4 regions of the Sulfitobacter sp. TCYB15 genome follow, and region 2 is predicted to be linked to each of the others. Evidence: riboswitches for the same ligand, from Rfam matches in the RefSeq annotation. Region 2 holds a riboswitch; each other region holds the start of a gene.
What was found. Region 2 has a riboswitch for cobalamin ahead of ABM428_RS07025 (ABC transporter substrate-binding protein). Riboswitches for the same ligand answer to the same signal wherever they lie in the genome.

Region 1: another riboswitch for cobalamin. It lies ahead of ABM428_RS14265 (DUF1636 domain-containing protein); the one in region 2 lies ahead of ABM428_RS07025 (ABC transporter substrate-binding protein).
Region 3: another riboswitch for cobalamin. It lies ahead of bluB (5,6-dimethylbenzimidazole synthase); the one in region 2 lies ahead of ABM428_RS07025 (ABC transporter substrate-binding protein).
Region 4: another riboswitch for cobalamin. It lies ahead of ABM428_RS14330 (energy-coupling factor ABC transporter permease); the one in region 2 lies ahead of ABM428_RS07025 (ABC transporter substrate-binding protein).

Annotation. Positions count from the first base shown of each region.
Region 1 is NZ_CP159193.1:2,932,829-2,937,036, reverse strand. Features, by position in the region: gene cobN (cobaltochelatase subunit CobN) at 1-636, opposite strand, end outside; gene cobW (cobalamin biosynthesis protein CobW) at 643-1,677, opposite strand; gene ABM428_RS14265 (DUF1636 domain-containing protein) at 1,674-2,054, opposite strand; cobalamin riboswitch at 2,148-2,366, opposite strand; gene ABM428_RS14260 (cobyric acid synthase) at 2,533-3,993, shown strand; gene ABM428_RS14255 (biotin transporter BioY) at 4,089-4,208, shown strand, end outside.
Region 2 is NZ_CP159193.1:1,469,033-1,473,240, forward strand. Features, by position in the region: gene ABM428_RS07020 (iron ABC transporter permease) at 1-784, opposite strand, end outside; gene ABM428_RS07025 (ABC transporter substrate-binding protein) at 805-1,821, opposite strand; cobalamin riboswitch at 1,965-2,164, opposite strand; tRNA gene ABM428_RS07030 (tRNA-Glu) at 2,287-2,361, opposite strand; gene ABM428_RS07035 (SDR family oxidoreductase) at 2,546-3,493, opposite strand; gene ABM428_RS07040 (AraC family transcriptional regulator) at 3,661-4,208, shown strand, end outside.
Region 3 is NZ_CP159193.1:1,041,116-1,045,323, forward strand. Features, by position in the region: gene ABM428_RS05020 (BCCT family transporter) at 1-464, opposite strand, end outside; gene ABM428_RS05025 (hypothetical protein) at 831-1,592, shown strand; cobalamin riboswitch at 1,629-1,807, shown strand; gene bluB (5,6-dimethylbenzimidazole synthase) at 1,857-2,537, shown strand; gene ABM428_RS05035 (hypothetical protein) at 2,776-3,774, shown strand; tRNA gene ABM428_RS05040 (tRNA-Thr) at 3,963-4,037, opposite strand; gene ABM428_RS05045 (hypothetical protein) at 4,122-4,208, shown strand, end outside.
Region 4 is NZ_CP159193.1:2,945,910-2,950,117, forward strand. Features, by position in the region: gene cobM (precorrin-4 C(11)-methyltransferase) at 1-32, shown strand, start outside; gene ABM428_RS14320 (cobyrinate a,c-diamide synthase) at 29-1,354, shown strand; gene cobA (uroporphyrinogen-III C-methyltransferase) at 1,351-2,067, shown strand; cobalamin riboswitch at 2,094-2,310, shown strand; gene ABM428_RS14330 (energy-coupling factor ABC transporter permease) at 2,383-3,066, shown strand; gene cobF (precorrin-6A synthase (deacetylating)) at 3,128-3,880, shown strand; gene cueR (Cu(I)-responsive transcriptional regulator) at 3,890-4,208, opposite strand, start outside.

The DNA.
Region 1 (4,208 bases), 1.5 Mb from region 2:
GGTATCGGCAGCCGTCAGATAGGACCGGTAGAAGGTCACAATCGCGCGCGGCTTGTCGGAGGGGTCCGGCGCGGGGATCACGCCGGTGTGGGGGCGGTAGAACCCCGCCTCGGGCACGGTCTTGGCCCCTTTGGCCGGCCCCGCGTAAAGCCCCGCGGCCAGCGACAGCTGCGCCAGTGCCGCCTGCGCAGCCACCGCGCCGCCCGTATCGCACAGATGTTGCAAGCGTCTTAACGTCGAATGCGGCAGCGTCGACAGCGCGTCGAGCCGCGGGTCGGGTTGCCCGTCCGCAGGCAGCACCGCCAGCGCGATCTGCTGTTTGCGCGCCATATCCTGCAAGGTCGCCAGCCCGTAAGGCCAATAGCTTTCCCCCCCGATCAGCCGCACCAATACCGCCTTGGCCCCCGCAAGGGTCTGTTCGGCATAGGTATCGACCGACAACGGATGTTTCAGCGCGACCAGATTGGCCAGCCGCAACGACGGCAAGCCCCCTTCCGCACGATGCCAGCCTGCCGCGAAAGCCCCCAGATCACTGTCCGAAAAGGACAGCACCACCAGATCCGCCGGCGTCTGCCCCAGGTCTTGGGGCAGATCGCTTTGGTCCAGTCCGTGGCTTTCGCGAAAGACGACATGCATGGCGGCTTAGCCCTCCAGCACCGCGCGGATCGCGGCTTCGTTCACGTGATCATGCTCCGCGATCACAACCAGCTGGCTGCGGCGCGGCATGTCCCCCCAAGGGCGGTCGAACTGGCTGCGCACACGCTCGCCCACGGCCTGCACCAGCAGACGCATCGGTTTGTCCTGCACCGCGATATAGCCTTTGACGCGCAGGATTTTCTGCTCGCGCGCCAAGCGCAACACGGCGGCCTCAAGCGTGGCGACATCGGCGACTTCGCCCATGTCGATCACCACGCTTTCAAAGTCGTCATGTTCGTGATCGTCATGCCCGTCGTGGTGGCTGGGGCGCGCGTCGATGTCATCTTCGGCGGCGGCTTCCAGACCCAGCACAACGCGGGGGTCGATCACGCCTTCGGTCATCGGAATGATCGGCAGCTTGCGCGGCGCATGCGCCTCGATCACCTTGCGCGCGGCCTCGACGCCGTCGGGGCCTGCCAGATCGGCCTTGGACAGCAGCACGATGTCGGCGCAGGCGATCTGGTCTTCAAACACCTCGGACAAAGGCGTTTCGTGGTCCAGACTGTCGTCAGCATCGCGTTGCGCGGCCACGGCCTCCAGATCGGGGGCGAACTGCCCGCTGACCACGGCTTCGGCATCGGCCAGCGTAATCACGCCGTCCACGGTGATGCGCGACCGGATCGCTGGCCAGTCAAACGCCTTGAGCAAGGGCTTTGGCAGCGCTAGCCCCGACGTCTCGATCAGGATATGATCAGGCGTTTCAGGCAGGGCCATCAGCGCTTCGATGGTGGGGATGAAGTCATCGGCCACGGTGCAGCAGATACAGCCGTTTGCCAGCTCGACGATGTTCTCGGCGGGGCAATTGTCAATCGCGCAGGATTTCAGGATGTCGCCATCCACACCGGCAGTGCCGAATTCATTGACCAGCACGGCCAGACGCTTGGAGCCCGCGTTCTCCATCAGGTGACGGATAAAGGTGGTTTTGCCAGCGCCCAGAAAGCCGGTGATCACGGTAACGGGGATTTTGGTAAGGTTGGTCATTCGGTAGGCTCCTGTGGGGGAATGCGGGCGATGGATTGTTTGCGGAAGACCACGGGGCGTTCGCGCCAGGGCACCACGCCATCAGAGGTCTGGGCATAGGCAGAGACGCCCTTCACGATATCGGACAAATGCGCGTCCGTGTCGAGATCGCCGTACACATAGGTCCAGCGCGACGGGCCACCCGACAGGACCATCGAACAGCCCCGCGAACAGGCCGACAGACATTCGGCTCCGCGCAGCTGCACACCGTCGGGCAGATGCCCCGACAGCGCGTCAAACAGCTGTTGCCCGGGGCGCGGCGCGTCCTCGGCGGTGATCTGACCTGCGCGACAGGTGGTGCAGATGGTGACGGTGACCGGTTGATCCGTGGTGGTCATATCTTGCCTCATACGTCGATGGGCCAAGGGGGATCGCCAGCAGCGAACGACATGCGAACAGCGTTCTAGGCCAGTCGCGAAACACCCCGTTCGCCCGTTACAAACTATGCTGGCAGGTCTCCCGGCTTGCGGATCTAAGGCAGCTTGCCTTGCGAACCTTCACCTTCCCAGCCTGCGGGCCAGTGGTTGAAAGTTCTCTCCGGTCACGGTCGCGGGGGCGGCTGCGCTTGGCGCTGACCCAAGGCTGGATCAATGCGTATCGCGTTCCCTCTTCGCCTGTCTAGGACAGGAACCAACATACGCCCTGCATTGGTCATTTGCCCGCCCCTGTCAAGCTGCGCCTGTCATAACGCAGGGGCCAAACCCGCTTTGCGCCGATTTTCCCGCGGGCGACCAATGCGCAGGGCCGCGCGCGGATGCTTGACGGGATCACCGCAGGCTGACACCAAGGGCTGCACAAAAAACACGAGGTCCCGCCATGCCCACCCGCGCCATCATGATCCAGGGCACCGGATCGAATGTGGGGAAATCCATGCTGGTGGCGGGCCTGTGCCGCGCGGCGACGCGTCGGGGGCTTTCCGTCGCGCCGTTCAAGCCGCAGAACATGTCGAACAACGCCGCCGTCACCGAGGACGGCGGAGAGATCGGCCGCGCCCAAGCTCTGCAAGCGATCGCCTGCGGGCGGCCCCTGTCGGTGCATATGAACCCCATCCTGCTGAAGCCCGAAACCGACAGCGGATCGCAGGTGATCGTGCAAGGGCAGCGCCATAGCACCCTGCAAGCGCGTGACTTCAGCAAGGCCCGCGCAGGGCTGATGACCCCCGTGCTTCAAAGCTTCGGAATCCTCGGGCAAAGCGCCGATCTGATCATCGTCGAAGGCGCCGGCAGCCCGGCAGAGGTAAACCTACGCCAGAACGACCTTGCCAATATGGGCTTTGCCCGCGCCGCAGGTGTACCCGTTGTTTTGGCCGGAGACATCAACCGTGGCGGCGTCATCGCCCAGATCGTGGGCACCCAAGTGGTAATGGACCCGGAAGACGCGGCGATGATCACCGGCTTTCTAGTCAACAAGTTCCGCGGCGATGTCAGCCTTTTTGACGACGGCTACCGCGAGATTGAACGCCGCACCGGCTGGACGGGGTTCGGCACATTGCCGTGGTTTGCCAACGCGCATCTGCTGCCCGCCGAAGACGCGGTGGACCTGTCGCGCGCCCCCTCCGACGGCGGGTTCCACATCGTCTGCCCCATGCTCTCGCGCATCTCGAACTTCGACGACCTCGACCCGCTGGCGGCGGAGCCGTCGGTGCGGCTGACCATGGTCCCCCCCGGCACGCCGCTGCCCGCGGACGCCGATCTGGTGATCCTGCCGGGCACGAAATCCACCCGCGGCGATCTGGCTTTTCTGCGCGCCCAAGGCTGGGACATCGACCTTTATGCTCATGTGCGGCGCGGCGGCGCGGTGCTGGGAATTTGCGGCGGCTACCAGATGCTGGGACGGTTTATCGAGGATCCGCAGGGCTTCGAGGGCCCCGCGGGCCGCGAAGAGGGGCTGGGCCTGCTGGATGTCGAAACCCGCATGGCCCCGGACAAGACCCTGACCCGCGTCACCGCCGACCATGCCGCCACGGGCACGCAGATCGACGGCTATGAAATCCACATCGGTCAGACGGTGGGGGCCGATTGCGCCACGCCCTTTGCGCATATCAACGGCACCCCCGACGGGGCAGGGTCGCGCGATGGCAAGATCACCGGCACCTATCTGCACGGGCTCTTTACCAACGATAGTTTCCGCAGTGCCTGGTTGGCGCAACTGGGGCTGGGGGCAGGGCCGACCTCCTACAGTCAGACCGTGGAAGATACGCTCGACGCGCTGGCCGACCATATGGAAACCCATCTGGACGTGTCCGCCCTGCTGGCCTGTGCCGCACCGGTTGCATAACACCCGCGCTGACCTTTGGTCACGATCACGACGCTTGCTTAATTTTGTGATCGCGGGGATACATGCCGTCAAATTTACGCAAAGGACCCTTTGTTATGGAACGTAACCTGACCCTCGTTGCGCTGTTCGCTGCCCTGATTGCAGCACTTGCGTTGATCCCGAAATTCTCGCTTGGCTTTGGCGTGCCGATCACGGCGCAAAGCTTGGGCATCATG
Region 2 (4,208 bases):
AGACCATTACCGCCGTGACCAGCGCCGCCGTGCCGATCAGCAGCAGCTGCACGCGGCGCACCGGAATGCCCAAGGACGCGGCGCTGTCGCTGCCGAAGGTAAAGGCATCCAGCGCGCGGGCGTGCCACAGGCAGGCCAGCAGCCCGATCATCGCCGCGGGCAGGGCGCTTAGTACATCGGGCCAGCGCACGCCCGACATATTCCCCAAAAGCCAGAACATGATGGCACGGGCCTGTTCGGCATTGGCCGATTTCGTGATCATCAGCGCGGTCAGAGCGTTGAACATCTGGCTGCCCGCAATACCGGCCAGCACGATCACGCCCGCGGCTTGCAGACCCACACCGCCCCCTGCCGCCTGCGCCAGCAAGGCGACAAAGGCAAAGGCCACCAGCGCCCCGCTGAACGCACCGATAGACAGCGAGATGGCACCACCCCCCAGCCCGAGGATGGTCACCGCCACAGCACCCGTGGACGCCCCCGCGGAGATGCCCAGCAGATAGGGATCCGCCAGCGCATTGCGCAGCAGTGCTTGCAACACGACGCCCGACAGCGCCAGACCGGCGCCACAGCACATCGCCACCACGGCCCGCGCCATGCGGTAGTTCCACACGATGCCCTCGTCGATCTTGTCCACCGCATAGCCCGCGTTCAGCGCCTTGTTGGCCAGCACCTTCAGCACCACCAGCGGCGGGATAGAGACCTCGCCGATGGCCGCACCAAACAGCAATGCGGCCAGCAGCACCGGCGGGATGATCACCCACCAGTGCCACTGCGGCCTGCGCATCACAGAGCGGTCGATTGCGGTCATTTGGCTAGATCGAAACCGGACAGCGCGTCAGCCATCGTTTCCAGCGCATAGATCGCACGCACGGTCGGGTCCATCGCATGGGCGTCCATGGTGATGATGCGGCCCTCTTTCACCGCGGTCATCTCGCGGGCGACGGGGTCGTTCATCAGGAAGGTGCGTTTTTTCTCGATGTCATCCGCGGGGAAGCGGCGACGGTCCATTTTGGCGAGCACGATGAAGGTCGGGTCGGATTTCGCCAGAGTCTCCCATCCGACCAGCGGCCATTCCTCGGCCGAGGTCACGACGTTTTCGACGCCAAGCTTGTCCATCATATAGGCGGGCACACCCTGTTGACCTGCCACATAAGGGTCCGCCGCCATCTCGGACGACGAGAACCAGAACAGCGCCGAGGTGCCTTGGGGCAGGTTCAGCGATTTGGCTTTCTCGACCGCCTTTGCCTCGCGCGATTGCAGGTCTGCCAGCAGCGTGGCACCGGCGTCTTGCGCGTTGTAGATACGGGCGAGCTCTTCGATGCTGGTATACAGCTGCTGGGTCGTGAACAGTTCAGATCGCGTGCCGTCCGCGCCGACAGAGTTATCCTTGGCCGCGCAATCGGTGGGCATCACATAGGTCGGCACGCCCACCTCGTGAAAGCTGTCGCGGGTGCCGACCATACCTTCGGGGCCGACATGCCATTCATACATAACGGTGACCAGATCGGGGCGTTTGCCCAACACGCTTTCAAAGCTGGGGTCGTTGTCCGCCAGCCGTTCAATCGCATCGTTTGTCTCTTTGAACTCTGGCAAAACGGGGCTGAACCAGACAGAGGTTCCCGCGATCCGGTCCTGCTGGCCCAGCAGATACAGGATCTCTGTCGTGGATTGCCCGATGGTCACAGTGGTCTGGGGGGCCGCGTCAAAGCTGAGCGTATGGCCGCAGTTGTCGATGGTCAGCGGATAGTCTGTCTCTGCGCCAAGCGCGGTGCTGCCCGCAAGGCTCGCAATCAGGGTCAGGCTGGAAAAAACTGGTTTCATATCAAGGGCTCCGGTTGGTCCGATGCCGGGGTCTTTGAATAGAAAGAGAAGGGGCCAGCCAAATGGCGCGCGGGCGCATTTTGGTCTGCGCGTGTGGTAAGATCCGGTCCCATCATCATCCTCTCCCGAGCAACCCCGCCCGGTGTTTCAGGTTCAGTGTCGGCAGGTCTCCTGACTGACGGATCGCGGCTGTCCCCGCCTTCCCGGACCTTGAGGCCCAGTGGCATGATGGAGGTAGCTCACCGTCTACAGTTGCGGGGGCAGTTCCGGTTCATCCACACCAAAGCGCGGATGGCGAATTCCCTATTATTTCCCGAAGGAAACCGACCCGGTTTCGATGACAGTTGTCCGCCCACCCGTCAAGTTGCGTTTTTGCGGTCGTCATCGCGGGACAAAGGCAAATAACGCAGGCCACGGTTCCGCAGAACGGGCGAGAGGCAAATAACAAAGGGATGGAAAACCAAGTGGCAGCCCGTAGGGGAGTCGAACCCCTCTTTTCAGGTTGAAAACCTGACGTCCTAACCGATAGACGAACGGGCCACTTAACTTGTGAGCGCTTCTTTAGGCAAAGCCATCGGCGGGCGCAAGTGCAAGCCGCATGAGAAAGCGGGGAAATACGGCAAAAAAATCACAGATTTTAATGCCGTACTTCAAGGGGCGTATGGCGAGGGGGGATCGTCGCGTGAAACGCGCGCTGCGCTCGGGATGCGGGCGCGCGTTTCCCTTAGATTTCCCAGTGAAGACCCGTCGCTTTTTCGGAGACGGTCCAGAGTTTCTCCATCACGGGTTTGTCGTAGGCATGAGGGTTCAGCGTGCCTTTGCCAACGGGCCCTCCGGTTTGCAGCCATCCGGTCGGGCCATAAAGCGCGCGCTGTGCCAACCCGTCTTCGGTCGCGCACATGACCTCGGGATACGCGCCTTTTTCGGCGGATTGCACCATTGGCGTCTTGCTCATCATCCACCAGGTGACCCGTGTGAAAAGCCCGCCGCTTGTGCTGATCAGCGAGGTCGCCGACGCGCCGGGGTGGCAGACGTACACTTCAACGCGGCTGTCGGTGGCTTTCTGCCGGTCCTGAAGCTCATAGGCAAACATCATCTGCGCCAGCTTGCTTTGGCTGTAGACCGCGTTGGCGCTATAGTTCTTGTCCCAGTTCATGTCGTCGAACTGTATCGTCTTGATCCCCATGTTGTACCCGAGGCTGGACACCACAACGATCCGGCCCGCACTTTCCTGAATGCGATCAAACAGCATCCCGCACAGCAGGAAGTGTCCGTAGTGGTTGGTGCCAAGCTGGCTTTCGAACCCGTCAACGGTCAGTTGCTGTGTCGGCACCTGTGCGATGGCTGCGTTGCAGATCAGCGCGTCAATCCGGGGAACGGTGCGTTGTACCTCCTCCGCCGCGGCGCGCACGCTGGCCAGATCTGACAGATCCATCCGCACAAAGCTCACCTCGGCGTTGGGACCGAACGTGTCCTTGAGCGTTTTGACCGCGGCGATGGATTTGTCGGCGTTGCGGTTCAGCATGACGACTTTTGCCCCCTTGGACAGCAGGATGCGCGTGGCCTGAAAGCCCGCACCGGCCGTCGTGCCGGTGATGAGATATGTTTTCCCCTTGAGCGATCCAAGGCGATCAGGTGTCCAGCCTTTGGGTCCGAAAGTCGTGTCCTTCATCGTCATGTTCCTTTTCGATGTCAGCGCGGCAGCGATGCGCGCTGTGTTTGGTGTTGAAGGGTAAATAGCTCTCGGTTGGCTCTCAAAACAGGCGAGATCGTCGCGAATACTTGCCTGATTGTATCACGCGCTTGCGAAAAGCGGATGTGACGCAGTAGATTGCCCTCATGAGCAAAGACCAGATCAGACAGCTAATCCGAAACAACGCGACCCAAGAGGGGCTGACGGGAACCGGCATTGACGGGGTGCGCCTGTTTCGGGCCACGCAGGCGATTCCTTGCGTGCCGGCGGTCTATGAACCCAGCGTTATTGCTATCGTCAGCGGCGCGAAAGAGGCCGTGCTGGACGGGCAGAGGTACATTTATGACGACAGCCGATATATGTGCTGCCCGATGTCGATGCCGGTGAAGGCGGGCACGCCGACCGCCTCTGCCGAAAGCCCGCTCTACGGGGTTATCATTTCGCTCGATAAGCGGATGATGACAGAACTGTCGATGGAGATGGAAAATACCGGCAATGTGATTCCCGAGGTCAAAGGCGGTTTGCGCGCGCAGGGGATCAGGCTGGCCGCTTGGGATGATGCCTTTGCCGACGCGCTGCTGCGTTTGCTGCAATTGGGTGGCAATCCGGCGGATACGGCGATCCTTGGCGAGGCACGGCTGCGCGAGCTTTACTACGCGATCCTGAAGGGGGAGGCAGGGCGTTTTGCCAGACA
Region 3 (4,208 bases), 430 kb from region 2:
CCACCCATGGAGCTCGAGAAATGCGATAGCGGTTCAGAGACGCCATAGAACATCAGACCGATGCCCATGCCCGCCGCGAACAGCATCGAGAACCATCCAAGGTAGGTGTAGTCGGGGCTTGCTTCGGCCCCGCCAAGACGCACACGGCCCAAAGGCGTGACGATCAGGAACAGGCAGAACAGCACAAAGATGTTGCCGGCAGAGATAAAGAACCAGTCAAAGCCCTTTGTCACCGACGAAAACAGCCATGTGAACAGCGCGCCAGACTGTTCGGGCAGCGCGAGTGTATAGAATACAAAGGCAACAATACACACACCCGAGATCGCGAAGACCGGGTTGTGAATGTCGAAGCCGAAGGGCCCCACGCTGCCTTCTTTGTTGTCTTGGCCGATCTCGTAATCCGTGTCGATTACGGCAGCGGCCCCGTCGGGTGTCGGGATACCCGGCGACGTTTCATCTGTCATTAGATGCTCTCCATTTTATGTATTTGCGACTAATCATAGCGCAACTCCGACAAAACGACCACCGCTGCGCGGGAATTAAGTAAATGAATATCATGGCTTAGCCCCCGGATGCGGGCTTGACGCCCCGTTTGCGGGTCGCGGGCTATGCGTTTTTTCCGTGGTTTACCGCGAATCCCCTCTTTGGATTCGGGTGAAACACCGGGGCGGATCCGCGTGCCACACTGCCCAAGCCCGTCTGAACGGAGGGGGCAACCGCACCGCGGGATAGCGCCCTATCCCAAAAGATATGCCGTCCTATCCGTCCATGGCCCCGACCCACCTGCTTGCGCAAATGAAAGCGCGGGCGTCTGCGGTCACCATGGTCCCATGACAAATTTTTTCATCATGGGGGATGATATGAAAGTTACTTGCACACTACCAATTATCGCAACCGCGGCACTTCTGGCCGCTACCACTGTCAGCGCCGAAGGGTTCAGCCTGTCCGGTGCGCGCTCTGCCATGCAAAGCGACATCTCGTTCAACGTCATGCAATCCGCAGGGCAGGGCCAGATCAAGCTGCGCCATAAGACCCAGCCCAAAGCGCAGGTCCGGTCCAAAACCGTGAGCAGCCGCAGCCGGTCTTTCCAAGAGCTCAGCGGGGTCAGCACTGCCGCGGACCTCAAAAGCCTCATCGCTTGGGCCGAGGCGGGCCCAAAGGGTTATGACGCCGTGCAATACGGGGCCAAACGGCTGCCGCCACAGCGTCCGACGCAAATGACCATCGGCGAGATCTACCGCTGGATCGACCGCACGCCGGGCCAACCGCATGCCATCGGTCGATACCAGTTCATTCCATCCACGCTGCGCAGTCTGGTGCGACAGGCGGGCCTGAGCAAGAATGACCGCTTTACCTCGGCGGTTCAGGACGGGCTGGCGGATATCCTTTTGGTCGACGCGGGGTTTAACGCCTTCAAGAAAGGCAAGATCAGCCGCCACCGCTTTATGGAAAACCTTGCACGTATCTGGGCCGGTTTCCCGACCTCTAACGGGCGATCCTATTATCACGGCTATGCAGGCAACAAGGCCGTCATCTCGTGGAACGAGTTCGACGCCGTAATGAAGAAGATTTTCGCAACCAAACGCGGTTGACCCCCGCGTTAGGGCTTGTTCCGGGCGGACAGCCGTGGCCCAATGTCCGGGTCTGGTGTCCGCCTCGCGGAAGAATCGGGAAGCTGGTGAAACTCCGGCACGTGCCCAACGCTGTAATGGGGATGGTTTGCGCATAGGCCACTGGACTATTCCGGGAAGGCGCGCGGACCAGACGACCCTAAGTCAGAAGACCGGCCAGACAGTACAGCTTGCCCCGCATGGACAGCGGGATTGGCGCATAAACGTATTGTTGGGGACTGAACAATGCCGATACCCTCTGCGCTGGCACCCGCCGCGCCTTTTTCAGATGCTGAACGCGACGCCGTCTACAAGGCGATCTTCACCCGCCGCGATGTACGTGATCAGTTTTTACCCGATCCAGTGGCCGAGGACGTGTTGCACCGCATACTGACCGCCGCGCATCACGCACCGTCAGTCGGGTTGTCACAGCCGTGGAATTTCATCGTCATCCGCGATCAGGCCGCACGCGATCAGGTCTGGCAAGCCTTCAACCGCGCCAACGAGGAAGCCGCGCAGATGTTCGAGGGCGACCGCCAGACAAGCTACAGGTCGCTGAAGCTCGAAGGTATCCGCAAGGCACCGGTCAATATCTGCGTGACCTGTGACCGCAGCCGTGGCGGTAAGGTCGTGCTGGGGCGCACCCATAATCAAAGCATGGATCTTTATAGCACCGTCTGCGCGATCCAGAACCTCTGGCTTGCCGCCCGCGCCGAGGGCATCGGGATGGGCTGGGTCAGCGTGTTCCGCGATGCCGATCTGCGTGACCTGCTGAAGATCCCCGACCGGATAGAGATCGTCGGCTACCTCTGTCTGGGTCACGTGGACGAGCTTTACCAGACGCCCGAACTTGAGGTGAAAGGCTGGAGCAAGCGGCTCCCCGTGGACGAGATGATCTTTGACGGTACGTGGCAGGGCGACCTGTAGTCACTGCCCGTCCCGCTCACCTTGTCATCTCCCGCAGTACGGGTAATTTGCGCGGTCAGCGGAACTATGCCGGTTCCCTGACGTTGCCTTTGTGAAGCCAGTGCATCCCGCGTCTGGCACGCAAAGAGGAAGTATTCAAAATGGGCGGTATCATTTATCTCGTTGGTCTTGTGGTCGTGGTTATGGCGGTGCTGTCGCTGGTCGGCTTGGCGTAATCAAACGCCGGGGAGGCATTTACATGAACACGACACTCACTGAAAAAACTGCCGATGGATCCTATGTCGACTGGCCCGCAATTTTCGCGGGCACCGTTGTCGCTGTGGCAATCGGCCTTTTGCTGACCACCTTCGGCGCGGCACTTGGCCTGTCGTCGATCACGCTGGACGGAACCGACAATTCATCGACGCTTGAACTGGTTGTGACCGCGCTGTGGATGGTGATCACGCTGGTCGCCTCCTATCTGGCCGGTGGTTATATCGCGGGCCGCATGCGCCGCCGCGTCGAAAGCGCTACGGATGATGAAGTCACTTCACGTGACGGGATCAACGGTCTGGTTGTTTGGGGCCTCGGCTCTGTGATCACCGCCGTGATGCTATCCAGCGCGCTGAGCTTTGCAGCCAATACCGCGGGCAATGTTGCTGCGGGTGCAGGCAAAGCAGCTGGTACGGTCGTCGAAGCTGCGGGCTCTGCCGTGGGAGGTGCTGCCTCCGGACTGGCCGATGCGGCGGGTGCTGCAATCCCGGATGAGGCCAAGAATGATCCGACCGATTACCTGTCGAACCAGCTTTTGCGCCCCAATCAGGTCGACCCGTTGACAGCCGATCCCGAGCAATTGGCAGAGCAGACCGCCAGCATCGTCGCGAATATCTACCGCACGGGTGAGGTGAGCGAGGAAGACCGGACCTATCTTGCCGGCGCTGTTGCCGCACGCACCGATCTGACCCAAGCTCAGGCGAAAGAGCGTGTGGACCAGATCGTGACCCAAGCGCAGGAAGCGCGTCAGGAAGTCGAAGACGCTGTAGCCGCTGCCAAGGCCGAGGCTGAACAGGCCGCAGCAGAGGCGAAAGAAGCAGCGGTTGAAGCTGCGCAAACCGCGCGTAACGCCGGTATCCTGACCGCCTTTGTGCTGGCCGCCGCGTCGCTGATTGCCGGTGTGGCATCCTTTGCAGGGTCGGTCCACGGGGGCCGCCACCGCGATCAGGGCCGTCTGTTTGCCGGTCTGACATATCGCGGCTAAATTGCTTCACGTGAAAATCAAAACCCCGGCGGCGCAAGTGGTCGGGGTTTTCTTATGCCATCGTGATTCGGGATGTTTCGGGGCAGGGGGCGCTGCGACGACTTCAGGCGCATCCATGGCACATGCCAAAACCGCAACGCCAGATAAATAAGGCATCAGGGCAAAGCGATATGTTTAAAGGGGGGATCTGGTGCTGAAGGGGAGGATTGAACTCCCGACCTCGTCATTACCAATGACGCGCTCTACCACTGAGCTACTCCAGCACTGTGGGCGGGTGATTAGACCCATTCGCAATATGGTGCAAGCGTAATCTGGACCATATCGGTCCGCTGCGCTAGACAATCGACATGTCAAAGGATACCGCCCCACAAAAGCCGCCAAAACCCAATGTATTGCGGGAAGACAGGCTGAAAGCCGCGCTGAAAGCCAATATG
Region 4 (4,208 bases), 1.5 Mb from region 2:
CAGAGCCGCGCTTTCCAGAGGGCACAGAATGATCGAGACAACGCAACTGCCCAAGGGCCTGATGATCTCGGCCCCGGCGTCGGGCACGGGCAAGACCACCTTGATGCTGGGCCTGCTCAACGCGCTCAGCCGTCGCGGCGTCGACGTGCGCCCGTTCAAGAGCGGGCCGGATTACATCGACCCCGGTTTCCACCGCGCGGCCTGCGGGCGGTCGTCCTATAATATCGATAGCTGGGCCATGGGCTCGGGCGTGTTGTGCAATCTGATCGGCACCGCCCATGGCGGCGATCTGGCCCTGATCGAAGGGTCAATGGGGCTGTTCGATGGTGTGGCGCAACCGGGGGAAACCTCGAACGGGGCGAGCGCGGATATCTCTGCCATGACGGGCTGGCCGGTGGTGTTGCTGCTGGATGTATCGGGTCAGGCGCAATCGGCTGCGGCCACCGCCCTTGGGTTCAAGACGATGCGCCCGGATGTGCATGTCGCGGGTGTGGTGCTGAACAAGGTCGCCAGCCCCCGCCACGAGGCGCTGCTGCGTCTGGGGATGGAGCAGGTCGGCATCCCCGTTCTGGGCGCGCTGCCCCGACAGGGATCGGTCACGCTGCCGGAACGTCACTTGGGTCTGGTGCAGGCCGAGGAACAGCCCGAGCTGATGAAGCTGCTGGATGCGGCAGGTGACTTCATCGCGCAGCATATCGATCTTGATCTGATCGTCTCTGCCGCCCAAGGGCGCAGTATCCCCGACGGGCCAGATGTGTTGCCCCCGCCCCCCGGTCAACGGATCGCTTTGGCCAAGGACGCCGCGTTTTCGTTCATCTATCCGCATTTGCTGGACCACTGGATCGCCGCGGGTGCGCAGGTGTTGCCCTTCTCGCCGCTGGCGGATGAGGCACCGGACGACAGCGCCGACATCTGCTGGCTGCCCGGTGGCTATCCCGAGCTGCATGCCGGACGCCTTGCCGCTGCCGCGCAGTTCCGCGACAGCCTGCAACAGTTCGCCACGACGCGCCCGGTGCATGGGGAATGCGGGGGCTATATGGCGATGGGGGCCGGGTTGGTCGACAAGGAAGGCGTGCGGCACCAGATGGCGGGGCTGCTGGGGCTGGAAACCAGCTATGAGAAGCGCAAGATGCATCTGGGCTACCGGCTTGCCACGCTGAACGAACCCGGCCCCGGCTATGACGCGGGCGCGCGGTTGCGCGGGCATGAATTCCACTATTCTACGATCCTGTCGCAACCAGATACGCCGCTGGCGCGGGTGGTCGATGCCAATGGGGCCGAAGTGCCCGAGACAGGCTCGCGCCGCGGCCATGCCACCGGCACGTTCTTTCACCTGATTGCGGGGGCGTCATGAGCGGTTTTGTCTCTTTCGTATCCTCCGGTCCAGGTGATCCTGAACTGCTGACCGTGAAGGCGGTAAAGCGGTTGCAAGAGGCCGAAGTCGTGCTGTTCGACGATCTGTCGGCGGGTCCTATCCTTGAACATGTCTCGCCCGAGGCGGATCTGATCGGGGTGGGCAAACGCGCCGGACGGCTGTCTCCGAAGCAGGATCACGTGAGCCGCCTGCTGGTCGAACACGCATTGACCGGCGCGCGGGTGGTGCGGCTCAAAAGCGGGGACGCGGGCGTGTTTGGCCGGCTTGAAGAAGAGCTGACCGCGCTGAAAGCGGCAGGCGTCGCCTTCGAGATCATCCCCGGCGTCACGGCGGCGTCTTCGGCGGCGGCGGCGGCGATGATCCCGCTGACCCGGCGGCTGACCGCGCGGCGGGTGCAATTCATCACCGGCCACGGCGAATCGGGTGCCTTGCCCGAAGATCTGAATATGGCGGCGCTGGCCGACCCTACGGCGACCACGGTCGTCTACATGGGGCGGCGCACCTTTGCGGATTTCGCCGCGCGGCTGATCGAGGCGGGCTTGCCCCCCTCGACCCCTGCCCTGCTGGCAGAGGCGGTATCGACCCCCGATCAAAAGCTGAGCCGCCACACCGTGGAAAGCCTTGCCCATCTGCCGCTAGATCCCGCAACGTCAGCGCCTGCGCTGATCCTTTACGGGCCTTTGACCGAATAGATGACTTGACAAAACCGGCCCGAAAATGACCACCTATTCCGGACGGTTCCCCGTGCGCCTTCGGGCAATCGGGGTGAAAAGGGAATACGGTGCGGTGCCAAAGCAAAGGTGCCAAATCCGGAACTGCCCCCGCACCTGTAAGTGAAGAGCAACCCGCATTGCCACTGGGCCAGACCGCCTGGGAAGGCGCGGCACGCATGGACGCACAAAGTCAGGAGACCTGCCGTCATGGGGATGATCCCCGATCCAACTGGCTGCCCCCCCGGGGCGGCTTTCACATTATGCCGTCGGGGAAGACGGTAAGGAGACCTGAATATGCATATCGAACCCGAAGTCGTGACCGGCGCCAAGCTGGTCCTGTCCTATGGCACCGCCGCCGGTGCTGCGGCCTATACCGCGAAAACCGCAATGGACTCTGTCCGTGAGAAAGGCGTCGTGCCTTTTGCTGGCGGGGCCATGGTGGCCACCGCGCTGACCTTTGTCTTTTTTCAGGTCTTCCCGCATTTCCCCGTGGGCGTGAGCGAAGTGCACCTGATCCTAGGGTCGACCCTGTTCCTGCTGTTCGGCGTGGCCCCTGCGGCTGCCGGTCTGGCGCTTGGTCTGCTGGCGCAGGGCGTGTTCTTTGCCCCCATCGACCTGCCGCAATACACGATGAACGTCACCACGCTGCTGGTGCCCTTGTTCATGGTCTCGGCGCTGGCCAAACGCATCATTGCGCCCAACACCGCCTATGTTGATCTGACCTATGTTCAAGCGCTCAAGCTGTCGACCGCGTTTCAGGCGGGCGTTGTGGGCTGGGTGGCGTTCTGGGCCATCTACGGTCAGGGCTTTGCCGCCAGCAACATCGCCGCTGTAGCCAGCTTTGGCGGGGCCTATATGATGGTCATCCTGATCGAGCCGCTGGTGGATCTGGCCGTGCTCGCCGCCGCGAAAACCCTGCGCGATTTCGCAGGCAGCGCGCTGTTCACCAAACGTCTGACACAGACTGCCGCTGAATAATCCAAGACCCGACGCGGCCCCCTACTCTGCGGGCCGCGTCACCCCCTGCCGGAGCCTCAAGATGTTTACGCTTTCACTGATCGGCATCGGGTCCGGCAATCCCAAACACCTGACATTACAAGCCATCGACGCGCTGAATGCCTGCGATGTGATCCTGATCCCGTCCAAGGGCGCGGGCAAGGATGATCTGGCTGGCCTGCGGCACGAGATTTGCGCCCAGGTGCTGCGGTCGGACGGGCCTGAAATTCACGAATTCACCCTGCCCAAACGCGACGCCGCCAACCCTGATTATCACGCGGGCGTCCACGATTGGCATGATGCCATTGCACAGGTCTGGCTGGCCGAGATGCAGCGCACCCTGCCCCAAGGCGGCCGTGTCGGCTTTCTCGTTTGGGGGGATCCATCGCTGTATGACAGCACCCTGCGCATTGCGGAGCGGTTGCAAAAGGTCGTCACACTCACCGTCGATGTCGTGCCGGGGATTACCTCGCTTCAGGTACTGACGGCGGGCCATGCGATCCCGCTGAACACCATCGGCAATCCCGTCACGATCACCACCGGACGGCAGCTGCGCGATCATGGTTGGCCGCAGGGTGTGGATACGATTGCCGTCATGCTGGACGGCACCTGCGCCTTCGAGGTGTTGCGGCAGCACAGCGACATACACATCTGGTGGACCGCCTATGCCGGCATGCCGAACGAGCGTCGCATCGCAGGCCCGCTGGATCAGGTCTGCGACCGCATCATCGCAACACGGGCAGAGGCCCGCGCCGCCCATGGCTGGATCATGGATATCTACCTGCTGCGCCGGTAGACACGCGCACTACAGCTTTTCGAGCCGTTGCAAGATCGGGCAGTCGGGGCGGTCATCGCCAGCGCATTCATGCACCAGATGGGTCAAGGTCTGACGAATATCTTGCAGGTCCGCGATCTTGCTTTCGATCTGCGCCAAATGTTGCTGGGCGATGGCACGGACATCGGCGCTGGCGCGATCCTGATCATCCCAAAGCGCCAGCAGGTCGCGGCAATTCTCGATCGTGAAGCCCAAGGCCCGCGCACGGCCCAGAAACGTCAGCTTGTGCACGTCGCTGTCGCAAAAGCTGCGATACCCGTTGGTGTCACGCGCGGGCGTGATCAGACCG